DNA from 2 places in the Paenibacillus mesotrionivorans genome. Region 1 is predicted to be linked to the other one. Evidence: predicted binding sites of a transcription regulator. Region 1 holds the regulator's gene; the other holds the start of a gene.

The links. The regulator Rex, encoded in region 1, represses fermentation and respiration genes when NADH is low (regulators of the CRP and FNR family bind a similar motif). The targets are predictions, from matches to a motif close to TTGTGAAATATTTCACAA.
Region 2: a site for Rex is predicted at 1,611-1,628, ahead of ACI1P1_RS08200 (DUF2249 domain-containing protein). Genes of this name have one in related genera too.

The regions. Positions count from the first base shown of each region.
Region 1 covers NZ_JBJURJ010000001.1:269,259-272,670, reverse strand. Annotated here, with positions in the region: gene dinG (ATP-dependent DNA helicase DinG) at 1-1,100, shown strand, start outside; gene ACI1P1_RS01255 (redox-sensing transcriptional repressor Rex) at 1,097-1,720, shown strand; gene ACI1P1_RS01250 (DUF47 domain-containing protein) at 2,172-2,792, opposite strand; gene ACI1P1_RS01245 (amidohydrolase) at 3,011-3,412, shown strand, end outside.
Region 2 covers NZ_JBJURJ010000004.1:368,484-371,895, forward strand. Annotated here, with positions in the region: gene ACI1P1_RS08190 (hypothetical protein) at 1-662, opposite strand, end outside; gene ACI1P1_RS08195 (DUF2249 domain-containing protein) at 690-1,298, opposite strand; gene ACI1P1_RS08200 (DUF2249 domain-containing protein) at 1,313-1,549, opposite strand; gene ACI1P1_RS08205 (superoxide dismutase) at 1,775-2,950, opposite strand; gene ACI1P1_RS08210 (IclR family transcriptional regulator) at 3,159-3,412, shown strand, end outside.

The DNA.
Region 1 (3,412 bases):
TGGAGGAGAATATCTACGTTGGCCTTGGTGAAGCTTCGCGGCAGCTGGACCGGCTGCTGAATGATTGGAAGGATGTCCAGGATGACCTGGGCATACAGACTCTGGTTACGGATTTGAACGGGGCCGGCAAGGATCTGGACAGGCACCGGGATACCCTTCACAGGTTTATGCATATGCCTGAGCAGGATGATGTGTATTGGCTGGAAGCGAGCAGCCAGTTCAAGAGTAAGTCCCTTCAATTGGTAAGTGTTCCTGCGGATGTAAGCGCCATTCTTCGACAGTTCTTTTTTGATGCAAAAGATAGTATAATATTGACATCTGCCACCTTGTCCGTGGACAAGAAATTTCATTATATCTGCGAACAGCTGGGGCTTATGGAGAATAGCCCGTCCGGCAAGGTCCGGACGGTCATTCTGCCATCCCCCTTTCAATACAGGGAGCAGGCGCTGGTAGCGGTGCCCCGCGATTTTCCCAATATTAAGGGCAGTGCCGCCGAAGCGTATTATATCGAGAAGCTTACGGAATCTCTGCGCGATGTGGCGGTGGCAACCAACGGAAGAATGCTTGTGCTGTTCACCTCGTACCGGATGCTGAAGGCGGTTCACCAGAGGCTGAAGGAAGAGCTGGCCTCAAGAGGGATTCAGGTGCTGGGGCAGGGGATGGACGGCGGCAACCGGAGTAAGCTGACGCGGATGTTCAAGGACAGTGCCGCAAGTGTCCTGCTGGGCACCAGCTCCTTCTGGGAGGGTGTGGACATTCCCGGAGATGCGTTAAGCTGCCTGGCTATTGTGAGATTGCCTTTTCAGCCGCCCAACCATCCTCTTGTGGAGGCCAAGTGCGAGCTTTATAAGGAAAAAGGACAGAACCCCTTTATCAAATATTCTGTGCCCCAGGCGGTTATCCGCTTCAAACAGGGCTTCGGCCGGCTGGTGCGGACCGCCACCGATAAAGGAACGGTTATTGTCTATGATACCCGGGTGATTGATACGGCATACGGCAAGCATTTTCTTTACTCCCTGCCCGGGCCGAAGATTGAGCATATGACAACTTCGCAATTGGTGCCGAGAATCATGGAATGGATGAGGAGTGAGGAAGGTTGAAGACGGAGAAGATTTCGGAGGCCGTCGTACGAAGGCTTCCGGTATATCTAAGGTTTCTTAACGAATTGAATATGAAGAATGTCCAGACTGTGTCCTCCCAGGACCTGGGCAACAAGTTGGACCTGAACCCGGCCCAAATCCGCAAGGATCTGGCGTATTTCGGGGAGTTCGGCAAGAAGGGGATCGGATACGATGTGAATTACCTCATCGAGAAGATCCGGCAGATTCTGAAGCTGAACCAAGACATTGCCGTTGCCCTGGTGGGAGCGGGAAACCTGGGACGGGCGCTGTGCAACTACAATGTCTATCTGAAGGACAATATGAAGATTACGGCCATCTTCGACGACAGTCCGGACAAGGTGGGCACCAGCATCAATAACCTGCAGGTGCATCCTATGAAGGAGCTGGTTGGGACGATTCGTGAGGAGGCCATCCGAATTGGCATTATCACGGTTCCGGCTTCGGAGGCCCAGTCGGTGGCGGATGAATTCGTGCGCGGCGGGGTAGAAGCGATCCTGAACTTTGCGCCGGTGATTATTAAGGTTCCGATGCACATCCGGGTGCATAATGCGGACTTTACGACGGATCTGCAAAGCCTGGCCTATTATTTGGACGAATAGCGGCATACAGAATATTATGTGGAAAGGGATGTCCCCATCAGGCGGGCATCCCTTTTTTTGATGTTTTTGTGGAGGTGGTTTTTGGCGATCGAACAGCGGGCGTTTCTCCTTGCAAAAGTGCATCTATTCTCCCCGGAACCCGACGTTTGCTGCATACCAAATGCAAAAGTGCACCTATTTCCTCCGCCCAGGCTTCATAATGCCCCCATGTGATGGAAATAACTGCATTTTTGCAGGAAAGACGATAAAACGAAGGTTTGTCTCTCCAATAAATGTACTTTTGCATTTCGGAAGAGAATGGGAGTAACGTTCTAACGTGTGCAACCCTCTAAAGCAAAGTTTGAACATGCAGTACGTTGGTGTAGTGTAAGCCTCAAAATAAAAAAAGGCCGCAATCATCGATTGCAGCCGGCTGTGGACCGCCCTGGGGCAGTCTCTTTCAAACCATCACTTACGCGTACTTCAATACAATGCCGTCCAGAATGTCGGCCACGTTCTCGCAGGCATCAGTAGTCAGCTCCAGCTGTTCATACATTTCCTTCAGCTTGAAGTCATGGTACGGATCCTTGGGATTGTGGAAAATATCCTTGATGCCTTGACGGAGCAGCTTGTCTCCTTCGTTCTCCATGCTGTTGATCTTCACGGTGAATTCGGCAATCTGCATGTACTTCTTCTTGGAAAGCAGCTTGATGGCGTCCAGTATGTATTGGCAGGCATTCACCAGCACAACCGAGAACTCCTTCATGTAATGATCCGTAGCCTGAATATTCAAATAATCAAACCGCGCGATGCATTCTTCAATGCCGTCGATCACGTCGTCCATCTTGGCAGCCAGAGCCAGAATGTCCTCCCGGTCGATGGGGGTAATAAACACCTTGTTCAGCCCGCGGAAAACGGAGTGGGTAATGGTGTCTCCCTTATGCTCCAAGTCGCGAAGCTCCTGCTGGTAGGCGGTAGGGGAGCCTTCGCTCATCATCGCCTGGCGGAATACGTGGGCAGCCTGAAGCGTATTCTCTGCGGATTGTGTCAGCAGTACGTAAAAATCCTCGTCCTGTTTCTTGCCGATTGCCATGTCCAAAGACCTCCAAGGCTTGCGGGCATTCAAGTGCCCGTTTATTCGAAAACTTCATGCATCCTTTGTTATGCATCCGTAACTCTTAAAATACCATATTCTCCGTCCCGTATGCAATGGATCTTTTCTTGATTTTCCCTTCCGGTCATTGTAGAGTGAAGAAAAGAGATTGCCTGCGGCACTTATAATTCTGCAGCAACAGGAAAGGGGCTTATCGGATGACCCGACTGGTTATTGAAAACGGTGTTTTTGTCACCGGCGACGCAGTGCGCCCGGTAGTGAAAGGATATATGGCGGTAGAGGGTGACCGGATAACGGAGCTTGAGGAGGGGGCCTATCCCGGCCAACCGGGTGAAAGCAATGTCCAGCGCCTGGACGCCCGCGGCAAGCTGTTTATGCCCGGCTGGGTGAATACCCATGGCCATGCGGCGATGGCTTATTTGCGCGGCTACGGGGATGATCTGGCCCTGCAGGTATGGCTCTCGGAGAAAATGTGGCCCAATGAAGCCAAATTTACTGCAGAGGACGTGCGGTGCGGGACCCTTCTGTCCATTGTCGAGATGATGAAGGGCGGCACCACGACCTTCGTGGATATGTATGACCATATGGATGAGGTGGCC
Region 2 (3,412 bases), on a different contig from region 1:
CGTGCAGGCTTTTCATTATGTCCGTGGGACAGGAAGAACATGGGCAGCATTTTGTAGCTGAAGCCGGTGATCAGGAGCCCAAACCAGCCAAACAGTCCGAACCACAGGTGGGCTCCCAGCCATTGGTCATGGCTCATACCCAGGAAAGCGAAACGGAAGTTCAAGCCCATACCCAAGCCTGTTAGTCCGGTGAAAAAAAGGAAGGTTACTGCTGCCAACGCACTTAGGGTAATAGGGTTCCACATTTTGACCGTAATCAGGGTAGCAGCGATGTTCCATACGAACAGAATAATGCCGGTAAAAGCAATGGTGGCAAACAAAGCGATCAGGGCCACATTGCCCAGGAAAAAGCCTACCGTTAAACCGGAGAGCCCGGTGAGGAAAAAGGCGTAATGCCATTTTCCCAGCCTTTCGCTGTAAATACTGTGCTGGACGACGACGAATATCAGCTGATAAACCGCCCCCATGGCGATCATGGCGGCAAAGCCCAGCAGCATCAGGTGTGCGGCAGACCAGCCCTCCGGATTCCGCGGGGACAGCCCCGTCCAGCCGGCTCCGGTTGCGACGGATGCAATTTGGAACAGAAGAAACATGGCAATGCCGGTTAAGAGAAACCGCAGAGGGAGCCGGGACGGGCCGGCGGCGGACGGGTTGGATATCACAGGTCTTGCACCTCCTGATAAGCGGAATTATTGCTTGTGGATGGTAACAATGGCGCTGCCGTCAGGCTGGGGCTCGATCTCATGGGGGTAACCCAGGGTTTTGATTTCCTCCAGCAAAAAGGCCGGCACCCGGTCATTATGGATGGTGATGGTATCCCCGGGCCGTGCTTTTTCCAGGGCGTCCATGGTACGGATCATCGGCTTGGGCGGCTCCAATCCCCGGTTATCCAGATGGATGGAGCGGGGGGAACCCCCGGTTTCGTCAGGCAGACTGTCTGCCGACGCAGGACAGCCTTCGTGGGCCTCATCATGCCCGCCGGCTCCCGTTTCCGGAAGCTCATCCTGCTCACCCTCCAGCACAGCGGCATATTCCTTGCGGACAAAGGTAGTGATCCAATGCTCATGCCCGGCTCTGGAGGTGGTGGAGACATATCCCTTCAGCTTCATCAGCCCCAGGAGCGGCAACGGCTTCAGTGTGGCGTGGAGCACCAGCATATCCTGCTTGCCCAGCTCCTTGACAGTTTTCATAATGATGGCGAAAGGGTCGCGTTTATTCTGCAGCTCCTCCCGCACATCCAGCTCAACGCGGTTCAGCTGCGGGAGCTCCTCGGTTTTTTTGGACTTCCAGAAGAACATGGCCTTCAGCTCCCTTAGTTCAGCTTGGTAATGGCAACCCGGTAGGTCTCCGGGCCTTCCTCAACATATTCCCAAACGAAGTCTCCCGGACGTTCAGCCTGGAACTGGTAATAGAGCGGCCGCGGCTCATGGTCGTTGACCAACAGCATGACTTCTCCGGCATCCAAGCCGTCGAAGCATTCAAAAATAGCTTGGTGGCGGATACGCGGCGGGTAGTCAGGGGCGTTGATTATAGCGGCAAAAGAACTCATTGTGAAGTTCCTCCTATCGTTTGGTTGTTGAGGCCAGTATAAGCCGCGGGAGAGGGTGGCTTTGTGATGGGGGTCACAAAGGCGGAAAAACCCACTGCCCCGTTAACTTTTCCTTTTGGCCCAAAAAAGAACCCCTCCCCGCACAAATGGCGGAGAAGGGTCTTGTGTATTGCCCTAGGGTGTGTTTAGCTGCACACCTTAACCCCGGGCGGGGGATTGCCGGCATCAGTAGGGCTGCCACATCAGTTTGCGGGCGGCTGCCAGCCGTTCATTAACCTGCTTCCAGTTCACCACGTTCCACCAATCCTTGATGTAATCGGCCCGTTTATTCTGGTGCTTCAGGTAATAGGCATGCTCCCACACATCCAAGGCCAGAAGGGGGACCACATCCCACTGGGAAAGGTTCTGGTGCTTCTCCGCAGTGAGGATCTCCGTGCGCTGGCTGCGGGGACTCCATACCCAAATGGCCCAGCCGCCGCCCTCCACCTTATCCGCCGCTTCACTGAACTGCTTCTTGAAGGCCTCAAAGCTGCCGAAGTCGGCGCGGATTTGCTCGGCGGCCAGACCTGCCGGCGGACCTCCGGCACCGGGGGCCATAACGGTCCAGAACAGAGTGTGCAAATAATGGCCTGCCCCGTGAAAAGCCAGCTCCCGCTCCCAATGCTTCACCAAACTGAAATCCCCGGAGCGGCGGGCTTCAGCCAGCTTATTCTCGGCATTGTTCAGTCCGTCCACATAGGATTGATGATGCTTGTCGTGGTGAATCCGCATGGTAGCTTCGTCAATATAGGGCTCAAGGGCGTTGTAGGCATACGGAAGCGGAGGCAGGGTGTGTTTGCCGATGGGGACAGGAGCAGCTGCAGGTTCGGCCGGCTGTGATTGCGGGCGCTCGACGGACTGGGGGTCGGAGGCGGTCAAGGCTTCCGACCAGGTTGTGACCCTCTCGGCGTCCTGCCGGAAGGAGAAGGCCGGTGCTGTTTGCCCGGTATAAAATGACTCGGCAGAGCCGGTTAGCTGCTCCGGTGGCGTGGATTGGATAATGTGGCGGATCAGCTGACCCGCGGCCGGGTTGGCCTGAATGGCAGGGTGATACGCCTGCAGTGCCGACAACTGCCCGGTAAAGGTTTCAGTCTGTTCTTGGGCATACCGGTTAAGCTGGCTGATGGTCTCCTGTGCGTAGGGGATGCTGTTCCCCGGAGCATATAACAGCGCCTCCGCCCATTGGGCAGCGGCATATTCCGTCTGGCCCAGCACCGGCTCCCAGCTTCTCAGCCAACTGGCATATTCCGCTTCCAGTCCCGGCGCCAGCTCACGGATTCTCGCGGCATATTCCCGCTCCTTTATTTTGGTGAACCGGATGTCCTCCAGCAGGTAGAGAAAATTCAGATTGTCATCGCTCATGCTCCGCAGCCCTCCCATAATTATGGTTCCTCTTACCAGACTATGTATGGTCATGGTTGGCCTATACTCTCTAGCCGAAGCCTTTACGGGGGGTGGCAGATTGGATATACTTGAAAAAGAAACTGTGTTTCGTATGATGAAACTAGGTGCGGAGTAACAGGCTGTTTCATGTCTGGCTGCGGCTTGTGCATATAGGGGGAGAAGGGTTATGGAGGACAACAAGCTGACCGTCCGCGCAGTGGAGCGGGCGTTGGATATATTGCTTTGTTTTACAGATACGCCGGAGCTCAGTCTAACGGAGATTGCCGCCAGAGCGGGGCTGCACAAAAGCACCGTTCACCGGCTGTTGGCCTCTCTGGAGAACAAGGGCTTTTTGCTGCGTAATCCTTCATCGGAAAAATATCGCCTGGGCTTCCGGCTCTGGGAGCTGTCCGCCAATTTGTCGGCCAGCGACGATCCCGA